DNA from 4 places in the Salinicoccus sp. ID82-1 genome. Region 4 is predicted to be linked to each of the others. Evidence: riboswitches for the same ligand, from Rfam matches in the RefSeq annotation. Region 4 holds a riboswitch; each other region holds the start of a gene.
What was found. Region 4 has a riboswitch for S-adenosylmethionine ahead of metK (methionine adenosyltransferase). Riboswitches for the same ligand answer to the same signal wherever they lie in the genome.
Positions count from the first base shown of each region.

Region 1: it holds a riboswitch for S-adenosylmethionine, as region 4 does, so the genes downstream of both, J4760_RS06970 (LLM class flavin-dependent oxidoreductase) here and metK (methionine adenosyltransferase) in region 4, are expected to answer to the same signal.
Region 2: it holds a riboswitch for S-adenosylmethionine, as region 4 does, so the genes downstream of both, J4760_RS06990 (Na+/H+ antiporter NhaC family protein) here and metK (methionine adenosyltransferase) in region 4, are expected to answer to the same signal.
Region 3: it holds a riboswitch for S-adenosylmethionine, as region 4 does, so the genes downstream of both, J4760_RS02125 (methionine ABC transporter ATP-binding protein) here and metK (methionine adenosyltransferase) in region 4, are expected to answer to the same signal.

Region 1 is NZ_JAGFLY010000002.1:302,540-306,443, forward strand. Features, by position in the region: gene J4760_RS06965 (catalase) at 1-1,109, opposite strand, end outside; SAM riboswitch class I at 1,350-1,450, shown strand; gene J4760_RS06970 (LLM class flavin-dependent oxidoreductase) at 1,537-2,916, shown strand; gene J4760_RS06975 (sodium:solute symporter family transporter) at 2,929-3,904, shown strand, end outside.
Region 2 is NZ_JAGFLY010000002.1:308,962-312,865, reverse strand. Features, by position in the region: gene J4760_RS07000 (LuxR C-terminal-related transcriptional regulator) at 1-579, opposite strand, end outside; gene J4760_RS06995 (thioredoxin domain-containing protein) at 695-1,201, opposite strand; SAM riboswitch class I at 1,371-1,471, shown strand; gene J4760_RS06990 (Na+/H+ antiporter NhaC family protein) at 1,551-2,843, shown strand; gene J4760_RS06985 (M20 metallopeptidase family protein) at 2,942-3,904, opposite strand, start outside.
Region 3 is NZ_JAGFLY010000001.1:424,667-428,570, forward strand. Features, by position in the region: gene J4760_RS02115 (GrpB family protein) at 1-902, opposite strand, end outside; gene J4760_RS02120 (hypothetical protein) at 1,003-1,563, opposite strand; SAM riboswitch class I at 1,774-1,877, shown strand; gene J4760_RS02125 (methionine ABC transporter ATP-binding protein) at 1,938-2,960, shown strand; gene J4760_RS02130 (methionine ABC transporter permease) at 2,944-3,603, shown strand; gene J4760_RS02135 (MetQ/NlpA family ABC transporter substrate-binding protein) at 3,605-3,904, shown strand, end outside.
Region 4 is NZ_JAGFLY010000001.1:957,685-961,588, forward strand. Features, by position in the region: gene J4760_RS04955 (hypothetical protein) at 278-472, shown strand; gene metK (methionine adenosyltransferase) at 517-1,710, opposite strand; SAM riboswitch class I at 1,801-1,906, opposite strand; gene pckA (phosphoenolpyruvate carboxykinase (ATP)) at 2,057-3,637, shown strand; gene J4760_RS04970 (NUDIX domain-containing protein) at 3,685-3,904, opposite strand, start outside.

The sequences.
Region 1 (3,904 bases), on a different contig from region 4:
TTGGCACCAACGCGATAGCGCTGCGTATCGGAGTAGGAGAACGTCCGGCCAATCAGCATCTTGTCATCGGAGAAGTCCATGCCATCGACGAGGACACCGGTACCGAATGACGCCTGTTCGATTTGTGCGTGGAAGTCGGTCGGATTCTCATCGAGTACCATGCGGCCGACAGGCAGCCAAGGGAACTGGTCCTCGGGCCAGAGTTTCGTATCATCAAGCGGATCGAAATCGAGTTCCTCATGGTAGCCGTCCTCCATGATCTGGACGAACAGTTCCCATTCCGGATACTCGCCACGCTCGATTGCTGTATAGAGGTCCTGTGTGGCATGGGCGACGTTCCGTGACTGGATATAGTTTGCATCCTCCTGTGTCAGGTTGCGGATGCCCTGCTTCGGTTCCCAGTGGTACTTGACGAGTACAGCTTCACCTTCATCATTCACCCATTTATACGTGTTGACCCCGGACCCCTGCATATGACGGTACGTCGCAGGAATGCCCCACGGGGAAAACAGGAAGGTGATCATGTGCGTCGCTTCCGGTGAGCGGGAGACGAAATCGAACATGCGTGTCGGATCAGGGACGTTCGATACCGGATCGGCCTTGAAGGCGTGGATCATATCCGGGAATTTCATGGCATCACGGATGAAGAAGATTTTCAGATTGTTGCCGACGAGGTCCCAGTTGCCGTCCTCAGTATACATTTTTACAGCAAATCCTCTCGGATCCCGTTCCGTTTCCGGTGAGTCCTTGGCACCTGCAACGGTGGAGAAGCGTACCATGAGCGGTGTCTTCTTCCCTTCGCCCGAGAATACTTTTGCACGGGTATATTTCTCGACCGGCTCATCGCCGACCTTGCCGTACGTCTCGAAGTAGCCGAATGCGCCGGTACCACGTGCGTGAACGACACGCTCCGGCACTTCCTCACGGTCGAAGTGGGACATCTTCTCAAGGAAATGATAGTTCTCCATCGTCGCCGGTCCCCGGTCACCGATGGTGCGCAAATTCTGGTTATCTGTAACAGGGCGGCCCTGGCGGGTCGTCAGTGTATCGCGTTTCGCTTCCTTCTCGCGTGGGATTTCATTTTCCTTCTGATAGTTCTTATCTGCCAAAATCAAAACCTCCTATGAAATAGTCATTCAACCAAAATCGTATGGTACTGAAAACATATCAATCGGATAGGCTATAATTTATAATTCTTCTAATCTGTACACTTATGATTATAGATTCTGAAATATTCAAAATCAAACGATACGGCGCATTATAATTCCTATTTAAATACTATAATTTACTATTGACACCATTGCTGTGATGGTATATTCTAGTCATCACAACTTAATATTTTCTGAATATTCTTATCCAGAGAGGTGGAGGGACTGGCCCTTTGAAGCCTCGGCAACAGACCAATTGTGTACTGTGCCAATTCCAGTAGCGACTTGCTAGAAGATAAGAAGGGATGCATGTATTCATATATACAGAAGCCCCCTCTTCTTATCTTAAAGAAGTGGGGGCTTTTATTTTGAAAATGGAGGCATGACTATGACAAAGAAGCAGATTCATCTGAATGGATTCATCCAGAACTCGCCATCACCGCACTCTACAGGACTATGGAAGCATGAAAAGGATCAGGGCACCCACCACAACCGCCTGGACTACTGGACGGATGCGGCAAAGACACTTGAACGGGGAAAGTTTGACGCAATGTTCATTGCAGATGTACTGGGTACATACAGCGTCTATGGAGACAGCCATGATGCGGCGGTGAAGCATGCCGTCCAGCTGCCTGCCCACGATCCGACACTCGTGATTCCGGCCATGGCGGCAGTCACGAAGCACCTTGGGTTTGCACCGACGATATCGACGACATATGCCCAGCCCTACGCCCTGGCACGGCAGCTTTCGACACTCGATCATCTGACAGAGGGCAGGGTCGCCTGGAATGTCGTGACATCCTACCTCGAGAGCGAAGCGGTGAACCTCGGCCTCAAGACACGGCTGCCGAAGGAGATGCGCTACAACCGTGCCGATGAATTCCTCGAAGTCGTCTATAAGCTGTGGGAGGACAGCTGGGAAAATGATGCGGTCATATATGACCGGGTCAGTGATACATTCGCTGATCCGCAGAAAGTGCATCTGATCGATCATCATGGCGAATTCTTCGACGTACCGGGACCGCACCTTGTTGAACCTTCACCGCAGCGGACACCGGTACTTTTCCAGGCTGGTGCATCGCCGAAAGGGCGTGACTTTGCAGCAAAGCATGCAGAAGCGGTCTTCACGAAAAACCATTCGCTCGCCGCCCTCTCGGCCTATGTGAAGGATATAAGAGAACGTACTGTAGCACAGGGGCGGCAGGCGGATGATATCAAAGTATTTCCGATGATCCTGCCGATTGTCGGCCGTACGGAAGCGGAAGCATATGAGAAATATGAAGCGCTGAAAGACAGCGTCAGCTATGAAGGGACGGCGGCACTGCTGTCCGGTCACACCGGCATCGACTTCTCCCGATATGATCCGGACCAGTACATTGAAGATATTGAGACAAATGCAGTACAGGGGAATCTTGATATGTATGCAAAAGACCCGGACCGCAGATGGACATTGCGGGAGGCGATCAAAAATCATGGTCTCGGCAACGGCACAGTGAAGTTCATAGGGACACCAAAACAGATTGCGGACCGGATTGAAGAATGGGCGACCGAAGGGGACGCCGATGGGTTCAACGTGGCCCAGGGGGATTCACCGGGGACTTTCGAGGCGTTCGTGGACCTTGTCGTCCCTGAACTTCAGGCGCGCGGCATCTACCGCACCGAATATGAAGGAGAGACGCTGCGTGAGAACATGTTCGGCAAGGGCAGGGCACATATTGCGGAGAACCATCCAGCGAGAAGACAGAAACTGGCCAGTCATATCAAATAGGAGGGGATGTTCATGGAACTGATCACTTTATATACATGGATTGGTTTCGCAGTATTTCTGCTGCTGATGGCGGCAGTCGGCTATCTGAGTTCAAAGAAGATGAAGACGATGAGCGATTTTGCGATCGGGAACGGTCTCGGCCCGTATGTGCTCGGCTTTTCATTTGCAGCGACATACTTGAGTGCTGCAACATTTCTCGGCTACCCGGGATGGTCCTATGAGTGGGGACTGTCCAACCTCTGGCTGTTTCTGGCCATGATCGGCGGTGGACCGATCGGCGTGCTGATGGTGGCCAAGCGGATCAGAAGGCTCAACACGAAGCAGAAATCCCTGTCCCTGCCGGACTGGCTGGGAGATTTCTATAACAGTGACATCCTAAGAGTGGGCACTGCACTGATCCTGCTGTTCAACATATTCTATATTGCCGCCCAGTTCGTCGCCGGGGCGAGAATCTTCGAATACCTGCTCGGCATGTCCTATACGACTGGACTTCTGCTTATTGCGGCCATCGTCGTTGCATATGTATTTGCAGGCGGTGCCTTGGCGGATATATACACAGATGCCATCCAGGCGGTCTTGATGGCAGTGACTGCCCTGATCATCTTCATCTCAGGTCTCGTAATTTTCTGGCAGGGCAGCCTTTCCGGCACATTTGCCGGCATTTCCGCAGACCTTGCTGCCCAGAATGAGAATCTGGTAGCGGTGTTCAACCCGGAATCTCTGCACTTCTACTCCTTCGGTGCTGTATTCGGTGCAATTTCCATACAATGGGCTTTCGCCTCTGCACCGCATCTGTTCAATAAAGTACTGGGACTGAAAAATGAAAAGGATCTTGGCAAGATGATTGCGACATATGTCATCGTCGCATCACTCTGTGTACTTGTGCTCTTCGGCGGACTGTACAGCCGGGCGGCTCTCGGCGGTGCGGTGGCAGCGACCGATCTGGCACTTGTCGACTACATCATCTGGGCATTTCCCGCCATTTTTG
Region 2 (3,904 bases), on a different contig from region 4:
TGTCTGTTCCGCTATCCCCATGAAGTCGATTTCTCCATCTTTCCCGGTCACCTGGGAGAACATTTCCGCACTGGCGTCCTTATGCTCCTGCATATACTTCCTGAATTTCTCCATGCAGAATCCGGCGAGCGGCGTGTGGGCTTCATTTCTCATGCAAAGGGAGGCAAGCTCTGCCATGCGGTCGATGAGGTCTATCCACTCCTTACGGTCTGCTTCATGCAGTACAGGGATCGTCTCCGCTGTTTTCAAATATCCCTGCACTTCAGCATCCTGCTCCACAAGCACACCTGCCCATAGATAGTATGTTGCGCCCTGTTCATCAGTGACCGGGGATACCATGACATGGATGCCCGAGCCCACTTCGTAGATCAGGGATCTGCTGATTCTTTCGTTGTTTTTCAGTATGCCTTCAATTTCCTCCAAAAGTCCTTCTTGCTCCAGCATGACCATGCACAGTCTGTTGTTTCCCTCGACCGAGGTGACCATTTCCCCTTTTTCATCAGTGAGAAAGAACGTCAATCCATACTGTGATGCGAAAGTCTGCTGAAACTTCTCTATCAACTCAATCGCTGTAGCCATCATCCAACATCTCCTCTGCAGATTTCTTCGGTTGTATCAGTATACCGGGAAGTCTCTTTAAAATTTTACCCGAAGATACTAGAAATATGTAGAGTGCATGTAAATAAATTCAATTTCAGTCAATTGCCCGGTCCAGTCTTTCTGCGATGTCCCCTGCAGGTCCGAGACTTTCGAAGGCGAACTTCTCATCATTGATGAAGACCGTCGGAACCGCTGTAATGGAGCGTTCCAATGCTTCTTTTGTAATATCAAGGCTCAGATTCATTGTGCTGCGCTGCTCGCTGCATCCATACTCCTGCTGCATCATCTTTTCGATCTCACCACTGTCCAATAGACGCCATTCCCGCTGGGTTCTAAAAAGGGAATGCAGAAGTTCATACGCACGCTCCGGCTGATTGTAGTCGATATGCAGGTTGGCGATTGCTCCGTGCAGCAGTCTCACTTTAGGCTTGTCATAGTGTTTGATGGCGTATCCTACTTCCCCCGCTTCGACTCGTGGCATCAGTACCTCGTGTGCTGCCAGAAAGAAATTGACACAATAGGGGCAGGCGGTATTCAGAAATACTTCTACCTGTTTTCCGGCGTCACTGCGACCCAGAATAAGAGGTGGTGCATGTTCCATATGGTAACGCTCCCTTCCATCGTTCTGATTTGCCATTCAAGTATAGAGGAATTTCCAGAAATTTAAAAGATTGAATAATTACACAATTTCAAAATGATGAGTCAAAATTATTTCTCGTTGACATGGCAGTAAAAAGGCGGTAAAGTTTGTTTAAAATTAAATCGAATGATTCTTATCCAGAGAGGTGGAGGGACTGGCCCTTCGAAGCCTCGGCAGCAGCTCTTTGAGCCCCGTGCCAATTCCAGAAGCCTAGTGCTTGAAAGATAAGAAGAGATGGATCGCTGCCCTCTTCTTTATGGAGTGGGCTTTTTTGTTTCTCTGGACCAATCATCCACTGGAGGTATACATTATGAAAAATAACAACCGAGGGAATCCTCTCGCGCTACTCCCCCTTCTCGTCTTCGTGGCACTGTTCATCGGAACCGGCATCGCTGTACAGGACTTCAAGGCAATGCCGATTACCGTTGCGCTCTTTATTGCCATCATTGTCGCTGTACTGCTGAAGCCGAACGATCGGCTGAGTGAAAAGATTGCCATATTCACCAGAGGAGCAGGCCGTGAGAATATCATGCTGATGGTACTCATCTTCCTGCTTGCCGGTGCATTCTCGCAAGTCGCTGAAAACATGGGTGCCGTGGAGTCGACAGTCAATCTCGGTCTGTCACTGCTGCCGAGCAATCTACTGCTGGTCGGCCTGTTCATCATCTGCTGTTTCATTTCCATCTCCATGGGAACATCCACAGGTACAGTCGTCGCTCTGGCACCAATCGCCATCGGTATCGCCGGACAGACGGATCTGCCGCTTGCACTGGCACTGGCGACCGTCATCGGTGGTGCCATGTTCGGGGACAATCTGTCCGTCATCTCCGATACGACCATCGTCTCCACACAGTCCCAGGAGGTCCGGATGGTCGACAAGTTCAAGACGAATTTCTTCATCGTACTGCCTGGAGCCATAGCGACCATCATCATCCTATGGTTCATTACAGCCGGCCAGACGACGACACCTGCAACAGATCTTGATTATAGCCTCATCAAAGTGCTGCCCTATCTGGCTGTGCTGGTCATCGCACTGCTCGGTGTCAACGTGCTGATCGTACTGATCGGCGGTACCGTATTCGCCGGACTGATTGGTCTGATTGATGGCTCCTACACGTTCACTTCATTCATCGCAGCCGCTGGAGAAGGCATCGACAATATGCAGAATATTGCCATCATCGCCATTCTGATCGGCGGACTCATTGCGCTGATCCAGCACTATGGCGGTATCGACTATCTGCTGCATTTCATCACCAGCAGAATCCGTTCCAAAAAGGGTGCCGAATTCGGCATCGCCGCGCTTGTCAGCGCGACGGATCTGAGTACAGCCAACAACACGATATCCATCATCATCACCGGCCCGCTTGCCAAGGATATCGCCGACGAATACGGTGTCGACCGCAGAAAGTCAGCCAGTCTGCTCGATATTTTCGCTGCCGCCTTCCAGGGCCTCATCCCCTACGGTGGACAGATGCTCGCCGCAGCTGGGCTCGCCACAATTTCACCCGTTGCCATGATTCCGTACTCCATCTACCCGGCTACACTGCTCATCTGCGGTATTATCGCCATACTGATCGGCTTTCCGAGGAAGAAGACGGCGTGATTTTCATGCAAGATGGCAGACCACCTGTCATATGGAAAAATAAGAAGAGCCTGGTCTCAAGATGACATTTCATCTCGAGATCAGGCTTTTTGCTTGTGCTATCCCTTTGTCATCCCGAGTGCGGTATGCACCATCATTTTGACGCCATCGATGAAGCCGTCTTCATCGATGCCGAACTTCGGATGGTGGTGCGGATATTCCATATCCTTCTCCTTATTGCCGGCTCCGATCCATGCATAGGTTGCAGGAATGACGCGGGAGAAGGCGGAGAAGTCCTCGCCGCCCATGGCGAGTGGGAATTCGAATACTTTGTCCCCGAACTCCGACACAGCAATCTCCTTCACTCTTTCAGTCATCGCTTCGTCGTTCACAACAGCGGAATAGCCGACATTGAATGAAAATTCATATGTGGCACCATACATGGCACATACGCTCTCGACCGCTTTTTCCATTCGTTCACTGACAACAGCACGTGTCTCATCGCTCAACGTCCGCACGCTGCCTTCAAGCATCGCAGTATCCGGAATGATGTTCTTCGCACTGCCGGAATGGAACTTGGTCGTTGAGATGACGACCGAATCGAGTGGTGATGTGATCCGGGAGACGATGGTCTGGAACTGGTTCAGAATCTGGCCTCCGATGATGATCGGGTCGATGGCATTTTCAGGCTGGGAGGCATGTCCACCGCTGCCTTGGATCTTCAGGTCGAAACTGTCCGAATTGGATGTGATTGGTCCACTCTTGATGCCGATCCGACCGGTCGGAATCGGTGTGAACAGATGCTGGCCGTAGATGAAGTCGAGGTCATCGAACAACCCGGTCGCCACCATTTCAGCAGCACCGCCCGGCGGCACTTCCTCTGCATGCTGGAAAATCAAGTACACTTCCCCGTGCAGTACATCGAGGTTCTGCACGAGCACTTTTGCGGCACCGAGCAGAATCGCCGCGTGCCCATCATGACCGCATGCATGCATCGCGCCTTCATTTTCAGAAGCGAAATCGATATCGTCCCGCTCCTCCTGGATCTGAAGCGCATCGATGTCTGCGCGCAGTCCGACCTT
Region 3 (3,904 bases), 530 kb from region 4:
TCCACTTTTCCGAAGTCAACAGACTGTATCCAGTTATATTTAAAATACATACCGTCATCTTTGTCTTCTCCAGTAACTTTATGCGCCCAGAAGTCCTCAGTATTCGAAGGGGCATACAACAGAAAATCATGACGTTCAACCATCTTTTTGATGAAAGGTTTGTAGTAGGTTACACACCCTAATTTCCGTACGAGTTTCGTATTCAACAAACCTGTTTCTTCATGTATTTCACGGTTAAGAGCCATTATCAGGTCTTCTTTTTCTTCTACGCCGCCTCCAGGAATACGTAAGGTGGAGACTTTGTCAGAATCAAAAGACAGTGTTAGCAACTCATGAATTCCATCATCTTTTTCACGTATGATAAATCCTATGACAGAAACCTTCTTATTTTGACTCGCCCAGTTGATCGCACTTTCTGCCAGCTCGTTTACTAGTGAAGACTTCATTTTCTGGTACTCTTCAACATTAAAAACCTGTTGCACGCTGAGCTCCTTTTTAAGGCGTTTGTACTTTGCTGCTTCTTGTGGATTTTCAACCAGATAATCTCTAAAAGCCAAATGTCTACTAACTTCGCTTTTGCCTGATTGGTAAATATGTACGTGGTGTGTTCTGCTGCTATTTATATGCTTAACAAAAAATCGTCTGCCAGCTATTCCGTTCTCTCCTTTTACAGTATACCCAAGCTTAGTCATCATAGTATTATATGAATCTACGTGTTGAACATTTTGAACTTCTACCAGAATATCGATTATAGGTTTGGCGACCATTTCCGGGATTGCAGTACTTCCAATGTGGTGTATGTCCAATAGCTCTTCAGCAAAAACTGCCTGTATCTTCTTAGCTTCTCTGTTAAAGTCATCTTCCCAGCTTTTTCTGTAAGAAACCAACTCCAGCTTTCGCATAAATTCACCCTGTCTTTTTTATGTTAGGTTCTGTATCCATTAGTTATATTTTTGCCATCTATTTTCGTTCTAATTCAAGCCTCTTTAGATATTGCTCATATTACTCGGTTTTACCATGATCAACCGCAAAGCTGAAAACGAGCTTCAAAACATATAAGGCGAGCAGTCCATTCAGAATAAAATGTGTGTCAGAGAGCAGCGTCAGTATGCCGAGTCCCAGTAGGGCAGATGCCATTCCAGCAGTACGCTGTAGGTCTCTTTTTTCAATTCTGGTAATAATCCATGCGACAGATATGGTGAAAATCCAGATGATTGCACATAATGAAAAATTGCCGAAGATCCAGCCGAGTATCAGTGGCTGGACGTGGATGGTCAGAAATACCAACCTGGCTTCAGGACTTCCCTGATAGTATTCATTCGTACCTTTTGTAACATTGGCCACCACACCCCCGGTGATATCGAGTGTCAGTATGACCAGTAGTATCATCTTCCACACTGCGAGCTCTGACCATTCATCAAATGTGTGAAAAAGCAGTATTGAGGAAAGAAGAATGCAGCTCGCCAGCACAATGGCCAACTCCGCCTTTGTTGTCCTTCTGCCAAAAAGTTCATGGAGAAGTTTGGGGACGGGCAATGTCTTTTTGGATATTTTCTTGTTCATCCTGAACACGTTCCTTCATGCATCAAAAGTGAAGCTGACTGCTGCGTCTATTATTCTGCAGATGTACTGTTTCGATGAAAGTGTTCCAATCATATCTATTATATACCGATAGAGTAGAAACAGTTGGTTATCAAGTTTCGTAAATCCAAACTATCTGAATGTTGACATTTCTCCTGGTGTCATGTAGAGTTATCATCATTCAACTGAATACTGTTATCCAGAGAAGTGGAGGGAATAGGCCCTTTGAAGCTTCAGCAGCAGGCTCACCCGGGTACTGTGCTAAATCCTACAAGCGGAGGCTTGGCAGATAATTGTAGAAACCATTTGCCATTTCGGCAGATGGTTTTTTTATTTTACATAGAGGATGTGATCGGATGGCAATTGTACTTGAAGATGTATCAAAGACGTACGAAGTGAATGGCAGGAAAGTGGAGGCTCTGAAAAAGCTGTCCTTATCGATATGTGACGGGGAGATATTCGGCATCATCGGTTTCAGTGGTGCAGGGAAGAGTACGCTGCTCAGGCTGATCAACCTTCTGGAGCATCCGAGTTCCGGCAGGGTCAGTGTCAATGGGACGGAACTCAATTCGCTCTCAGGGCAGGATCTAAGAAATAAAAGGCAGAAGATCGGCATGATCTTCCAGCAGTTCAACCTGATCGAGTCGAAGACTGTCTATCAAAACATCGAGTTTGTTCTGAAGGCAAGCAGATACGACAAGAAGAAGGTCAAAGGTCGTATAGAAGAGCTGCTTGCGCTTGTGGGCTTGAGCGACAAGGCGGACAGCTACCCTGGCAATCTGAGTGGCGGACAGAAGCAGCGGGTCGGCATCGCCAGGGCTTTGGCGAACCATCCGGAAGTACTGCTCTGCGATGAAGCGACCAGTGCACTGGATCCGGATACGACGAAGACGATATTGAAGCTGCTCAAGAGGATCAACAAGGAGCTTGGCATCACCATCGTTCTGATTACACATGAAATGGAAGTCATCAAGGAGATTGCTGACAGGGTCGGGGTCATGACGGCGGGAGAGATTGTGGAGAGTGATGATGTCTACAGCATTTTCAGCCATCCAAAGCACGCAGTGACGAAAGGGTTCGTCCAGGACATCTACGATTTCATTATTCCGGCACACATTGAAATCAATGAGCGATCCGAGGTCATCACCATCAAGTTTCTGAATGAGAATGCAGAGGCGAACTATGTCAATCAGCTCTATCGTCATTTCGACTGTGACATCAGCATACTGAACGGGCGGATCGAATACATCCATGATATGCCGCTCGGCTTCCTGATGCTGCATGTCAAAGGTGATCCTGAAGAAATCACAAGGCTCAAAATATTCATCGACGAATCCAATGGCATAGAAAGGGCTGAAATCCATGCAGAGACTGTCTGAAATTGCACCGCTGCTATACCGTGCACTGCTTGAAACCACGCTAATGGTATCGGTCTCCATATTCTTTGCGGTACTTGTCGGACTGCCGCTCGGCATACTGCTGTATGTTACAGCAAACCCGCTGCTGTTCAGAATAAAGCCGTTGAACCAGGTTCTAGGCGCCATCACCAACGTCATCCGTTCGTTTCCTTTCATCATACTCATCGTGGCCATCATGCCGGTGGCAACATGGCTGACAAACAGCTCGCACGGTCCTGTATTTGCCAGCGTGGCACTGTCCATCGCAGCAATACCGCTCTTTGCCAGACTAGCTGAGACGAGTTTCAATGGCGTCAGCAAAGGGGTCATCGAAGCGAGCATCGCAGGCGGGGCTTCCCTGCCGCTAATCATTACGGATGTACTCATACCTGAAGCGCGCCGTGGTCTCACCCAGGGCATCACGCTGACAATCATCTCCATCATCGCTTTCAGTGCGACTGCAGGTGTCGTCGGGGGTGGCGGCATCGGCGATCTGGCCATCCGCTATGGATACTACCGCTATGACACAGTGACAATGGTTGCCACTGTCGTCGTCCTGATCATCATCGTACAGCTTGTACAGCTGATCGGAGATTTTTTGACCAGAAGACAGGAGGGGAACTGATATGCGAGGAATATTGATATTTCTAGCTTCGACTCTGGCAGTCATCATCGGCTCCAGTGCATTGCTGTATGAAGGAGAAGGGGAAGTCATCACAATCGGTGCTTCCACTGGACCTTACAGTGACATGGTGAATTTTGCCCTGAAGCCGGCACTTGAGGACCAGGGCTATACGGTTGAAATCGTCGAGTACACCGACTACATACAGCCGAATAATGCGCTGCATAATGGGGATCTCGATGCCAATCTATACCAGAACAAGTCCTTCATGTCCGATTTCAATGAAGAAAACGGTACGGACTTC
Region 4 (3,904 bases):
GCTTGAAGCTTTGTTCATTATATCAAAATAATATACATTTACGGTCAAAAACAAATAATTTGATGGAAATGTCCCCAAGCTTTTTCATTATTTTTTGTAAGCGCTATTTGGTACCACTTCCATTATTGTGATTTTTTTTGGTCTTAATTAAAATTTATAGGTTTCAGCATGTTTTATTATTTTTCGTATGGGTAATAAGTTATTAACTTGCTAGATAGATAGAGAGATAGCGAGTGTCATCAATTAACCTATAGTTAAAAAACTAGGAGGAATAATCATGGAACTCAAAAAGTATCTAATGGCAGGCGGCTTTGCTTCAGTGCTCGTACTCGGTGCATGTGGCGGAGGCGGTAGTGAAGAATCCACTGAAGAAGCAACTACAGAAGAAGGCACTATGGAAGAAGAGACAATGGAAGAGGAAACTACTGAAGAAATGACAATGGAAGAAGAGACATCTGAAGAGTCAGAGTAATTCTTATCCAATATAAAGTCCCGGACAAATGTCCGGGACTTTTTTTAGTTTACTTTGAGACTTGAGAGCGCCTCTTTCAATCGGGCTGCCTTATCCAGTCTTTCCCAGGGGAAATCATGGTCTTCTCTGCCGAAGTGGCCGTAGCTTGCAGTATTCTTATAGATTGGACGGCGCAGATCAAGCATCTCTATGATGCCGTCCGGAGATAGATTGAATGTTCTACGGATGACATTGACAATATCCGATTCCTTATAGTCTGAAGTACCGAAAGTATCCACGGATATGGACACAGGTTCACTGACTCCGATTGCATATGCAAGCTGTATTTCGCATGTGGAAGCAATTTCGGCTGCCACTATGTTTTTGGCAATATAACGTGCGGCATATGCTGCAGAACGGTCGACCTTGGTCGGGTCCTTGCCGCTGAAAGCACCACCGCCATGGCGGGCATAACCACCGTAGGTATCTACAATTATTTTCCTGCCGGTCAATCCTGCATCTCCTTGAGGTCCACCGATGACAAAACGCCCTGTCGGGTTGATGATATAGCGTGTATTTTCATCAAGAAGTTCTGCCGGCACCACTTCCTGGATGACGTGGGTGATCAGGTCCTCCTGGAGCGTCTTCGTTTCGACTTCTTCATGGTGCTGTGATGAAATGACGATGGTATCCACTCTTTTGACTGCATTATTTTCGTCATACTCAACAGTGACCTGCGTCTTCCCGTCCGGTCTCAAGTAGTCGATGATTCCATCTTTTCTGACCTGTGTCAGACGTCTTGATAATTTATGGGCCAATGAGATCGGCAGTGGCATCAGTTCCTCCGTTTCGTCGCAGGCGAAACCGAACATGAGCCCCTGGTCGCCGGCACCAGTTGAAACGGCTTCCGTCTCCCTTGTTTCGACAGCATTATTCACGCCTTGCGCAATATCCGAAGACTGTTCATCTATACCCGTCAATACGGACATCGTCTTGTAATCATAGCCGTATTTGGCACGGGTATATCCGATCTCCTTGACAGTCTCCCTCACTATTTTGGGGATATCGACGTAAGTATTTGTACTTATCTCTCCAACGATCATTGCCATACCAGTGTTGACAACTGTCTCACAGGCAACTCTTGCGTGCTGGTCCCCTTTTAGTATTTCATCCAGAATGGCGTCTGAAATCTGATCTGCAATCTTATCCGGATGTCCTTCCGTTACGGATTCGGAAGTGAAAAGTCTGCGTTCTGCCATTGAATATTTCTCCTTTATGATTATTAGCTATCTCCTGCTACCAAAAAATAAAGCCTTTTCTCAATAATACGAGAAAAGGCTTCGCTCTTCCCCTTATCGATCAGAATAACTTCTGCATCCTTTAGCACCTTTCTTTATAGAAAAGAGGTTGCTGGGCTTCGTCGGGTATGTTCCCTCCACCGGCTCTTGATAAGAGATAACTTCCCTATAATATACTATATGATTGCATTCAAATCAAGGCGATATTATTTTGTAAATATTATGTTACGACATTTATCAATGTGTTATACTAATTCGTGAAAGTATCATTTACTTTGCTAAATACATAAAAATGGGGGCAAAAATTATGACAAACCACTCAGAACTCATACAGAATCTGGTATCCAAAGAATCATCGCATTTCCAACTTTCTGTGTCTCAACTCGTCGAAAAATCCTTGAAAAGAAAAGAAGGCAAACTGACGGAAACAGGTGCTTTGCGTGCCGAGACAGGCAAGTACACCGGTCGCAGCCCCAAAGACCGTTTCATTGTCAAAGATGCAGTATCCGAGAACAAAGTGGACTGGGGAGAAGTCAATCAGCCGATTTCACAGGAAGTTTTCGATAACCTGTTCGAGAAGGTCATCGATCACCTTGGATCAAAGGAAGAAATCTTTGTTTTCAATGGCTATGCGGGTGCGGATGAGAAGACGCGTCTCAATCTCAGTGTAGTGAATGAGTTCAGCTGGCACAATATGTTTGCACGTACGATGTTCATCCGACCTGAAACGAAGGAAGAGGCGCTTGATATCGAATCACAGTTCACTATCGTATCTGCGCCGACTTTCAAAGCGGACCCATCGACTGACGGGACGGGATCGGAAGCTTTCATCATCGTTTCACTCGAGAAAGGCATCATACTGATCGGTGGTACCGAATATGCTGGTGAAATGAAGAAATCCATCTTCTCCATCATGAACTATCTCCTCCCCGAACAGGGTGTCATGAGCATGCACTGCTCCGCCAATGTTGGAGAAAACAAGGACGTCGCCCTTTTCTTCGGACTTTCCGGCACAGGCAAGACGACGCTTTCCGCCGATTCCCAAAGGGAACTCATAGGTGATGACGAGCACGGCTGGAATGAAGACGGGGTCTTCAATATCGAAGGCGGATGCTATGCAAAAACGATCAACCTTTCCCCCGAAAAGGAACCCGAAATCTTCAAAGCCATCAAATTCGGTTCTGTACTTGAAAATGTCGTCATGGATGAAGCAGGCGTACCGGACTATGATGATGGGTCGCTGACTGAGAATACACGTGCAGCCTACCCGATCGACCATATAGACAACGCACGCATACCATCCGTAGCCGGACACCCGACAACAATCATCTTCCTGACTGCAGATGCATTCGGTGTGCTCCCGCCGATTTCGAAGCTGACCAAAGAACAGGCGATGTACCACTTCCTGAGCGGATTCACATCGAAGCTTGCCGGTACGGAACGCGGAATCACGTCACCACAGCCTGTATTTTCAACATGCTTCGGCTCCCCTTTCCTACCACTGCATGCAACGACCTATGCAAACATGCTCGGCGATCTGATTGATGAGCATGGCGTGGATGTATATCTGGTCAACACCGGCTGGAGCGGTGGAGAATATGGTGTCGGCAAACGCATGGACCTTAAATATACACGTTCCATGGTAAGAAGAGCCATCAGTGGAGAACTCGCCCTCAATGCATTTGAAGAGGATTCCGTGTTCGGACTGAGCATTCCGGCTTTCGTTACCGGTGTCCCAAAGGAAATTCTGAACCCTCGCAATACATGGGTTTCCGAAGAAGCATATGACGAAAAAGCCCATAAATTGAAAGAATCATTCATAGAAAACTTCAAGAAGTTCGGAGCTGAATCCGAAGGCATTGCTGAAACAGGCGGCTTCAAACTCTAGATGAATAAAAATAATGCGCCGGATATCCTATTTGATATCCGGCGCATTTATTTGAAAAATTCGTCATTCCTGCTCATCTGATACAAGTAGTCGATGCAGGCATCATCCAGCAGGAAGCTTCTCCTGTCTTCCGGAATCTCCTCGATTGTCCTGTAGATGACCGGTCCGTGTGTTTCGCTGTATTCGCATATGAAGAATATATCCTTCACTTCAGCAAAGAATACAGCCTTAACAAATGGTTTTGCGTCATGCACAGTATACGCACCG